2 regions of the Streptomyces sp. NPDC051172 genome follow, and region 1 is predicted to be linked to the other one. Evidence: riboswitches for the same ligand, from Rfam matches in the RefSeq annotation. Region 1 holds a riboswitch; the other holds the start of a gene.
What was found. Region 1 has a riboswitch for cyclic di-AMP ahead of AB0N07_RS41710 (M23 family metallopeptidase). Riboswitches for the same ligand answer to the same signal wherever they lie in the genome.
Positions count from the first base shown of each region.

Region 2: it holds a riboswitch for cyclic di-AMP, as region 1 does, so the genes downstream of both, AB0N07_RS38490 (transglycosylase family protein) here and AB0N07_RS41710 (M23 family metallopeptidase) in region 1, are expected to answer to the same signal.

Region 1 is NZ_JBFBBE010000121.1:4,670-9,508, reverse strand. It holds gene AB0N07_RS41720 (PrsW family intramembrane metalloprotease) at 1-25, shown strand, start outside; gene AB0N07_RS41715 (aldo/keto reductase) at 38-988, opposite strand; gene AB0N07_RS41710 (M23 family metallopeptidase) at 1,097-2,110, opposite strand; cyclic di-AMP (ydaO/yuaA leader) riboswitch at 2,122-2,279, opposite strand; gene AB0N07_RS41705 (PP2C family protein-serine/threonine phosphatase) at 2,444-3,526, opposite strand; tRNA gene AB0N07_RS41700 (tRNA-Met) at 3,634-3,707, opposite strand; gene AB0N07_RS41695 (alginate lyase family protein) at 3,807-4,839, opposite strand, start outside.
Region 2 is NZ_JBFBBE010000099.1:14,992-19,830, reverse strand. It holds gene AB0N07_RS38500 (cytochrome P450) at 1-555, opposite strand, end outside; gene AB0N07_RS38495 (transglycosylase family protein) at 774-1,766, shown strand; cyclic di-AMP (ydaO/yuaA leader) riboswitch at 1,962-2,130, shown strand; gene AB0N07_RS38490 (transglycosylase family protein) at 2,135-2,824, shown strand; gene eno (phosphopyruvate hydratase) at 3,061-4,356, shown strand; gene AB0N07_RS38480 (septum formation initiator family protein) at 4,471-4,839, shown strand, end outside.

The DNA.
Region 1 (4,839 bases):
CGCGTACAACCCGTACCGGTCGTAGGACCCGAGGGGGTCAGGCCGACGCCTCCGTCAGGCGGGCGACCTCGGCCTCGGTGAGCGTCAGCTCGGCCACCGCGAGCAGCGCCGGGAGCTGCTCGACCGTCCGCGCGGAGGCGATCGGGGCGGCGACCGTCGGCTGGGCGGCGAGCCAGGCCAGAGCGACCGTGGCGACCGGGGCGTCATGGGCCTGGGCGATCTCGTCGAGGGCGGTCAGCACGCGCTGCCCCCGCTCGGACTCCAGGTGCTTGGCGGCGCCGCCCGCGCGCGGGCTGTCGACGGTCGTGCCGGGCCGGTACTTGCCGGTGAGGAAGCCGGCGGCGAGGGCGTAGTACGGGACGGCGGCCAGGCCGTAGTGCGCGGCCAGGTCCTGCAGCTCGCCCTCGTACGTGCCGCGGGAGACCAGGTTGTAGTGGGGCTGCAGGGCCACGTACTTGGCCAGGCCCTCGCGGTCGGAGAACTCCAGGGACGCGCGGAGCCGGTCGGCGGAGATGTTGGACGCGGCGATGTGCCGGACCTTGCCCGCCTTCACCAGCTCGTCGAGCGCGCCGATGATCTCCTCGACCGGCACCTCGGGCTTGTCGAAGTGGGTGTAGTAGAGGTCGATGTAGTCGGTGTCGAGGCGGCGCAGGGAGGCCTCTGCGGCGGCCTTGATGTTGGCGGCGGACAGGCCCTGGAAGTCGGGGTGCTGGCTGACCTTGGTCGCGATGACCACGTCGTCGCGGTTGCCGCGCGCCCTGACCCACTTGCCGATGATCGTCTCTGACTCGCCGCCGTGGTTGCCGTCGACCCAGGCCGAGTAGGAGTCGGCGGTGTCGACGAAGTTGCCGCCGGCGGCCGCATAGGCGTCGAGCACGGCGAAGGAGGTGGCCTCGTCGGCGGTCCAGCCGAAGACGTTGCCGCCCAGGGAGAGCGGGAAGACCTCCAGGCCGGAGGAGCCGAGCTTGCGCAGAGAAGGAGAAGTCATGCCTTACGTCAACGCCCGCCCCGGTGGCCGGTCTTCCGCGGCGGGCGCAAAGATCCCGTAAACAAGCGGACTACGGCACTCCGGGGGCGGACGGAGAACGCACGGATGTCAGGGGTTGAGGCCCTTGCTGCGCAGCCACGGCAGCGGGTCGATGCCCGTGGCCTGGCCGTCGGGGTGGACCTCCAGGTGCAGGTGCGGGCCGGTCACGTTGCCGGTGGCGCCGATGCGGCCGATGACGTCACCCGTGCCGACCTTCTGGCCGACGCTGACGCTGATCGACGACTGGTGGCAGAACCAGAGCTCCGTACCGTCGTCGAGGGTGAGGATCGTGCGGTAGCCGTACGCGCCCGCCCAGCCGGCCTGCGTGATGGTGCCGGAGTGGATGGCCTTGATGAGCGTGCCCGTGGGGGCGGCGAAGTCGAGGCCCGTGTGGTAGCCGGAGGACCACATGGAACCGGCCTGACCGAAGGTGCCGGTGATCGTGTACGACACGACCGGCAGCTGGAACTGCTTGGCCAGCTCGGCGAGCTTCACGGCCTCGGCGGCCTTCTTGGCCGCCGCCTCCGCCTTCTCCTTCGCCGCGGCGGCCTTGGTCGCGGCCTCCTTCTCGGCCTTGGCGGCGGCGTCGTCGATCTGCTTCGCGAGGGCCGCCTCGGTGGCCGCCTGGCTCTTGCCGTCGATCTGGACCTGCTGCGACTCGGCCTGCGCCATGATCCGGTCGCGCAGCGCCTCACCGGCGCCCCGCGCGGTGCCCTCGGAGGTGGTGGCGACGTCGCTGAGCGCGGTCGCGGAGCCCTTGGGGGCCTCGGAGCCACCGAACACATGGGCCACGGAGGCGAGATCGGGCATGGAGATCGACACCGGCGGCTTGCCGGTGTTGGCGCTGGCCATACCGCCCGCGCCGACGGCGGCTATGACACCGACACCGAGGACCGTGGAGCTGCGGGCGAGTCCCCCGCCGCGCTGCTTGGCGACGCGGTGCCGGCCGCGGACCGGGGCGAGGGAGTCCTCGGTGGGATTCCACTCCTCCCACGGACCCTCGTCGGTGCGTCGGCCGGCGAAGCCGAAGGGTTCGGTGCTCGGCACGAACGGGGCTGGCGGGGCAGGCGGGTTGGACGCCACGTGGGCGTGCTCCTTTCCTTCCTTCTCGCCTACCGGGTTAGCTGACGGGTTCGGAGCAGGAAGGTCTCCTACGCGCGTATACCTGCCGTGCTGCCACGGCGGTGTCGGCGCGATTCACCCCAGGGTGGTGGTTCCCCGGTTCCCTTGCGGGATTCGGCGCGTGCGCACGGAGCCGCCTCTTGTGACGGCTGGGACGACCGCGCTGCGTTATCGAACGTTAATAGACCCGGGGTGTCGTTTCCAAGGTGTTCCGCTTGATCATTAACCTTTCTGACCTGAACGTACGGCGCATGAACGGCGAAAAACGGGCGAGTTGACCGCGCCTCAGGAATCTCAGGGCCGTCTTACGGCGAGCAGTGCCATGTCGTCCGCCATGGCCTCACCGGCGTATCTGCGCACCTCCCGTGCGAGGGTGGCGAGCAGCGCGGCGGGCTCGTGGAAGACCCGGCCGGCGAGCCGGTCCGCGGGTTCGAAGAACCGCCCGTGCTCGTCCCGTGCCTCGGACAGCCCGTCGGTGTACAGCAGCAGCGTGGCCCCGCCGCGGAACGCGATCTCCTCCGCGCGGTCGGGCCGGCTCCCGAAGTCGCCCATGCCGAGCGGCAGGGCGGGCTCGCGGGCGTGCAGGGTGTGCACGGTGCCGTCGGGGCACAGCAGCAGCGGAGGCGGGTGGCCTCGGGTGAGGATGCGGACGACGCCCTCGCCGTGCGGGAGTTCGGCGAGCACGGCGGTGGCGAACCCCTCGAACAACTCGATGCCCCCGCGCCGCGCCGCCTCGCGGGCCAGCGCCCGGTCCAGCCGCTGTGCGACCGCCTCCAGGGTGGCCTCCTGTTCGGCGGCCTCCCGGAACGCCCCGATGACGACGGCCACGGCGGCCACCGCGCCCATCCCCTTTCCCCGTACGTCGCCCACGACCAGCCGTACGCCGTACGGGCTGTCCTGCACGGCGTACAGGTCGCCGCCGATGGATGCGTCCGCCTGCGCGGCCTCGTACCGTGCCGCGACTGCGAACCCTCCGACCCGCTCGGCGGGTTCGGGCAGCACGGCGCGCTGGGTGGCCTCGGCGATCTCGCGCTGCGAGGCGAGCTCCTCGCGACCGCGGCCGACGAGGAGGTTGATGAGGACGGCCAGGACGGAGACCGTCGCGACGGTGGCCAGCTCGGTGATCGCCTCGACCTGGAGGAGGATGCCCATCTGGGCGTGGATCGCGGTGACGACGAGGACGGTCGCGATGCCGGTGAGGACCGTGCCGCGGCGCGAGTAGAGCGGGGCGGCGACCAGGGGTGCGGCGGTGAAGAGAGGGCCCGCCGTGAACCGCGACGGGGTGAGGTAGTCGTAGAAGGTCCCGCCGACGATCAACAGCGCCGGGAGCAGCCGCACGAAGGTGCGCGCGTATGAGATCGGCCCCTCCTGCTCCACCTCTCCAGGTTTCCCGGTACGGCGGTGCGGGGCGAGCCGGATGACCCGACCGGGGGAAACACTCAGGGCCGGAGTCCAGTCACTGGACTCCGGCCCTGAGCCTTGAGTAGCGGGGACAGGATTTGAACCTGCGACCTCTGGGTTATGAGCCCAGCGAGCTACCGAGCTGCTCCACCCCGCGTCGTTGTGTAACCAGCATACGCCATCCGCGGGGCTGTCTGCGCCAGGGTTTGTGTCCGCCCCCGTTCGCCTGCGTTCTCGGGGGTTCGCAGGATGGCCGTCAGGCGGCGGGGTTGTCCGCGTGGGTGAGCGTCTCCCAGGAGACGAAGAGGTCGTCGGTGCCCGCCGGGCGGCTCTGCTCGACCAGCTTGTGGGCGGCCGGGACGGGGGTGCCGAGCCGGTTCTCCAGGTGGTTGAGGGCGACCTCCAGGTCGGGGCCCATGTTGCCGACGACCCTGCCGCCGCACAGCCACCGCGGGGGCTTGGCCCCCATCTCGTAGCGGGCGTGGAAGTCGAGGGCCGCCTTCAGCCGGTCCTTGACGTCGCCGTACAGGTCGACGCCCTGGTGCCAGGCGGTCTCGGCGATGTGCGCGGTGGCGGCGAGGGAGTAGCCGACGTGCTTGAAGTTGCGGCAGGTCTCCTGCGCGATGCCGTCCTCGAACTTCGTCTCCTTGAACCAGTACGTCTCCAGCTTCTGCACGGTGTTGGCGTCGGAGCCGGCCGGGGTGAGCGGGATCTTGCCGTCCTTGCGCAGATAGAAGTAGTCGGGCACCAGGCCGCGGAAGCGTTTTACGGCGGTGTCGAAGGTCTTGTGGTCGTCGGTGAAGACGGCGATCCCGATGGCGGCGTCGGTCATCGCGAGGTCCCAGTTGCCGTTGTAGTCGGGAAGGTCCCTGGTGACCTCGGGGAGGTAGGCGGTGCGCAGCATGGCCGTGAACCGCCGTACTCGGTCGGCGGGCCAGCCGGCGCCCGGTGCGTACCGGATGATCTCCGCGGCCCGCGCCCAGGTCGACCCGGCCCAGGAGGACTGCAGCCGGGCGTCCTGCGCCGTGTGCCGCTTCAGCTGCGCCGACCAGGCGTCCATGATCTCCCGGGCCTTCACGGCGTGCTCGTGCTGACCGGTGACGCTGTAGAGGAGCGCCTGGGTGTAGGCGGCGATGGCGTCCTGCCGCTCCTCCAGACAGCCCTTCGCGCCCTTGCCGCCCCAGGGGCAGTTGACGACCGCGACCGGCTGGGCCGTGTACTTGTACGACCCGTACTTGCTGTCCCGCATGTCGAGGAACGCCTGCAGCCAGGGCTGCTTGCCCGCGATG
Region 2 (4,839 bases), on a different contig from region 1:
GCCGCGCGGCCCGCCGCCGTGGCGGATCATCATCCCCGCCCAGTCGCGGAAGTCGTCCTGGTCCTCGCGCGGCACGCCGAGCAGATCGCAGATCGCGTAGATGGGGAGGGGGAAGGCGAAGTCGTGGATCAGATCGGCCTCGCCGTGCGGCGCGAACCGGTCGATGAGGTCGTCCGTCAACTCCTGCACCCGCGGCGCGAATTCGGCCACCCGGCGCGGGGTGAACGCCTTGGAGACGAGGCGGCGCAGCCGGGTGTGGTCCGGCGGGTCGATATTGAGCAGATGCGTCATGAGATTGGCGCTGCGCTCACCCGGAATACCGGTCCTGCTCTTGCCCTGCGCGTCCTCGGCGTGATGCTCGGGGTTCTTCGAGAGCCGCCCGTCCGCGAGCGCCTGACGTGCGTCGGCGTAGCGGGTCACCAGCCATGCCTCGACCCCGCTGGGAAGTTTCGTCCAGTGGACGGGGGAGTGCTCGCGCAGCCAGGCGTAGGCCGGATACGGGTCGCCGGCGAATTCCCAGGTGAAGAGTTCGGGAGTGGTGTTCGGGACGTTCACGGGACGACCGTATCGGGAGCCCGCAGGTGGATGCGCCGCCGCAGCGAACGGGCCGAAGACGATGAGCGTTCAAGTCTGTGATCTTCACGTGATCTACGCGGCATTAACTTGTGACAAGTGATCGGCAGCCGCTACCTTCACGGACCAGCGCGGCGGTATCGAACGCCTGTCGGTGTCATGCGCCGCGCGGTTATCGCTGTCTCGTGAAAGGCCTCCGCATGCTCTCCGGGAACGGTCGACACCGTCGCCCCCGTCAGGCTCCGGCTCTCCTCGTCGCCGCCGGAGTGACCGGCTCCGCCATCGCGATCCCGCTCTTCGCCGCGGGCGGCGCCAGCGCCGCCGACGGCACCACGTGGGACAAGGTCGCCCAGTGCGAGACCGGCGGCTCCTGGAGCGAGAACAGCGGCAACGGGTTCTACGGCGGGCTCAAGTTGACCCAGGAGAACTGGGAGAAGTACGGCGGCCTCGACTACGCCCCCCGGGCCGACCTCGCCAGCCGCAACCAGCAGATAGCCGTCGCCGAGAAGCTCCTGGACGACCAGGGGGTCGGCGCCTTCCATACCTGCGGACTGACCTCCGGGCTCACCAAGGACTCGGGTTCGGCCGCCGTCGACACCGGTGTGCTGGTCGGCGGTTCCGGTTCGTCCGATTCATCCGGGGCATCCGACTCGACCGGTCTGTCCAACTCCTCGGGCGGCGCCTCCGATGGGTCCTCTTCGTCGGATTCGTCCTCCGGCTCGCCCTCCAGTGCCTCGCCTTCGTCCTCTGTGAGCGCGACGGACAACTCCACCGAATCCGGCACATCTGCCTCGCCGTCCACCTCTCCGTCCAAGAAAGCCGCGGGCAACTCACAGGGCTCCGACCGCTCGTCGACAGACAGGACGAAGGGGGATGACTTGGACAATCCCGAGCCTCCGGCGTCCACTTGGACCCTCGTCGACACCGGTACGACCGGCACCGGCCGCCACCGTGGCGCCAGCGCCGACGAGGCGGCAGACAAGACCGTCGGCAAGACCGTCGACAAGACCAAGGCCGACGGCGGCACGGGTGGCGCGTACACCGTCCACGCCGGCGACACCCTCGCCTCCATCGCCGACTCCCTTGGCCTGGACGGCGGGTGGCGAGCGCTCTACGCCGAGAACAAGAAGGCCATCGGCACCGACCCGAACCACATCTTCGCCGGTCAGACCCTGAAACTCGGTGCCGAATAGGGCGAAAAGCAAAGGGAGTTCACGTCATACTTCGCCACTGAATGTCCGGTTTGGTGAAAGTGTGGGATGAGTCTCAGAAGCCCTGATCGTCTTTGAAATTCGACGGATCGCGTGTCTACCGTCGTCACCGCTCGTCAACACGAGCCCCGGCTGCCGCAACGCCGAATCCTGCCAGCGGCCGTACGGGAACAGTCGTCGCGTAATGCGCCGTAGGCAGGAGCGGGGGACCCAAGGTAGGTGCCTGCCCGGGCAGTTGACGGGCGGCTAGGGGTGTAGCCGTGTCTCGTGAGAGCGAGAGCACGACCGGGCAACTCAACCGGCCCGAACCCGACAGCTCACCTCGCAGGCGTCGGTGAGGGGATCGAACCATGCTGTTTTCCGGTAAGGGCAAGCACCGTCGTCCGTCCAAGGCCACCCGGGCCGCCGCGCTGGCCGGCGTCACCGGTGTCGCCATCGCCGCTCCGCTGATGGCGGCCGGCAACGCCTCCGCCGCCACCGCCTCCGAGTGGGACACGGTCGCCCAGTGCGAGTCCGGCGGCAACTGGGCCATCAACACCGGGAACGGCTACTACGGCGGCCTGCAGTTCTCCGCCTCCACCTGGGCCGCGTACGGCGGCACCGCCTACGCCCCGCAGGCCAACCAGGCCTCCAAGGCGCAGCAGATAGCCGTGGCCGAGAAGGTCCTCGCCGCGCAGGGCAAGGGCGCCTGGCCGGTCTGCGGCACGGGCCTGTCCGGTGCCGCCTACAACGGCAGCGCCCCCGCCACGAACACCACCCGCTCCACGGACTCGCAGGCCGCCTCCCGCTCCGCCGAGCGCCCGGCCGCGAAGACCGAGAGCACGAAGACCCAGAAGAGCACGAAGACCGTCACCACCCCGACCGGCAAGAAGGTCAAGAAGGGCGACGGCGAGTACAAGGTCGTCAAGGGCGACACCCTCAGCTCGATCGCCGAGAAGCACGGCGTCAAGGGCGGCTGGCAGAAGCTGTTCAAGCTGAACAAGGACATCGTCCAGGACGCCAACCTGATCTACCCCGGCCAGCAGCTGCACCTGAAGTGACACAGGGCTGACGGTCACCCCCCGCCCCCAGGGGGCTCCCCGCTCCGGTGCGTGTTCCCCCGTACGCACCGGAGCGGGGTTCTTTTTGCTCCCCCTCTTTGTTCCGTTCGGAAACAATTTACTCTCGGTTCTGCCCAAGAGGTGGTCGGCAACGTGGCCGATCGGCCTCAGGCGGTTAGGCTCATCCCGCAGAGCCACCGCGCTACTGCCGTAGCCGTGTCACATCCAAGAAGGAGATGCTCGTGCCGTCCATCGACGTCGTCGTAGCCCGGGAAATCCTGGACTCCCGAGGCAACCCCACGGTCGAGGTCGAGGTCGGCCTCGACGACGGCAGCACGGGTCGTGCCGCCGTCCCGTCCGGCGCCTCCACGGGCGCCTTCGAGGCCATCGAGCTCCGCGACGGTGACCCCAACCGCTACCAGGGCAAGGGTGTCGAGAAGGCCGTCCTCGCCGTCATCGAGCAGATCGGCCCGGAGCTGGTCGGCTACGACGCCACCGAGCAGCGCCTGATCGACCAGGCCATGTTCGACCTGGACGCCACCGACAACAAGGGCTCCCTCGGCGCCAACGCCATCCTCGGTGTCTCCCTCGCCGTCGCCCACGCCGCCTCCGAGGCCAGCGACCTGCCGCTCTTCCGCTACCTGGGCGGCCCGAACGCGCACCTGCTGCCGGTGCCGATGATGAACATCCTGAACGGCGGCTCGCACGCCGACTCCAACGTGGACATCCAGGAGTTCATGATCGCCCCCATCGGCGCGGAGTCCTTCTCCGAGGCCCTGCGCTGGGGCGCCGAGGTCTACCACACCCTCAAGAAGGTGCTGAAGACCAAGGGCCTGTCCACCGGCCTCGGCGACGAGGGCGGCTTCGCCCCGAACCTGGAGTCCAACCGCGCCGCGCTCGACCTCATCATCGAGGCCATCAAGCAGGCCGGCTACGTCCCCGGCCAGCAGATCGCGCTCGCGCTCGACGTCGCCGCGTCCGAGTTCTACAAGGACGGCAAGTACGAGTTCGAGGGCAAGTCCCGCTCGGCCGCCGAGATGACCGAGTACTACGAGGAGCTCGTGGCGGCCTACCCGCTCGTCTCCATCGAGGACCCGCTGTTCGAGGACGACTGGGCCGGCTGGAAGGTCATCACCGACAAGCTGGGCGACAAGGTCCAGATCGTCGGCGACGACCTGTTCGTCACCAACCCGGAGCGCCTGGCCCGCGGCATCGAGGAGGGCACCGCCAACGCCCTGCTCGTCAAGGTGAACCAGATCGGCTCGCTCACCGAGACCCTGGACGCCGTCGAGATGGCCCAGCGCAACGGCTTCAAGTGCATGATGTCCCACCGCTCCGGCGAGACCGAGGACGTCACCATCGCCGACCTCGCCGTCGCGGTGAACTGCGGCCAGATCAAGACCGGCGCCCCGGCCCGCTCGGACCGCGTCGCCAAGTACAACCAGCTGCTGCGCATCGAGGAGATCCTCGACGACGCCGCGGAGTACGCGGGCCGCTCGGCCTTCCCCCGGTTTCGCTCTGCGAACTATTAAACACAGCAAGGGCTGACCCAACCTGGGCTAAGCCTTAGCCAGTCGTACGTACGTCCCCGTACCGGTCCCGTACCGTGTGCGGGGACGTACGCACGTGTGACGGGAGGCGGGGACATGGCCGTGAAGGACCGGGACCGGTTCTCCACCGCGACCAGGATCAGGCTGCTCGGCGAGCAGACGGCGGCCCGGGTCTACCGCTCCCAGACCAAGCGGCAGGCTCGCCGGTCGCGGCTGACCGGCCGGGCGGCGCTGCTCGCCCTGGTGCTGTGCTCGATGGTGGTGGCGCTGGCGTACCCCATAAGGCAGTACGTCTCCCAGCGCTCCCAGATCGCCGATCTCCAGCGGCAGCGGGAGCAGGCCAGGGCGCGGGTCGAGCAGCTGCGCGACCTGAAGGCGCGCTGGCAGGACGACGAGTACGCCGAGCAGCAGATCCGGCTGCGGCTGCACTATGTGCTGCCCGGGGAGACGAGTTACGTCGTGATC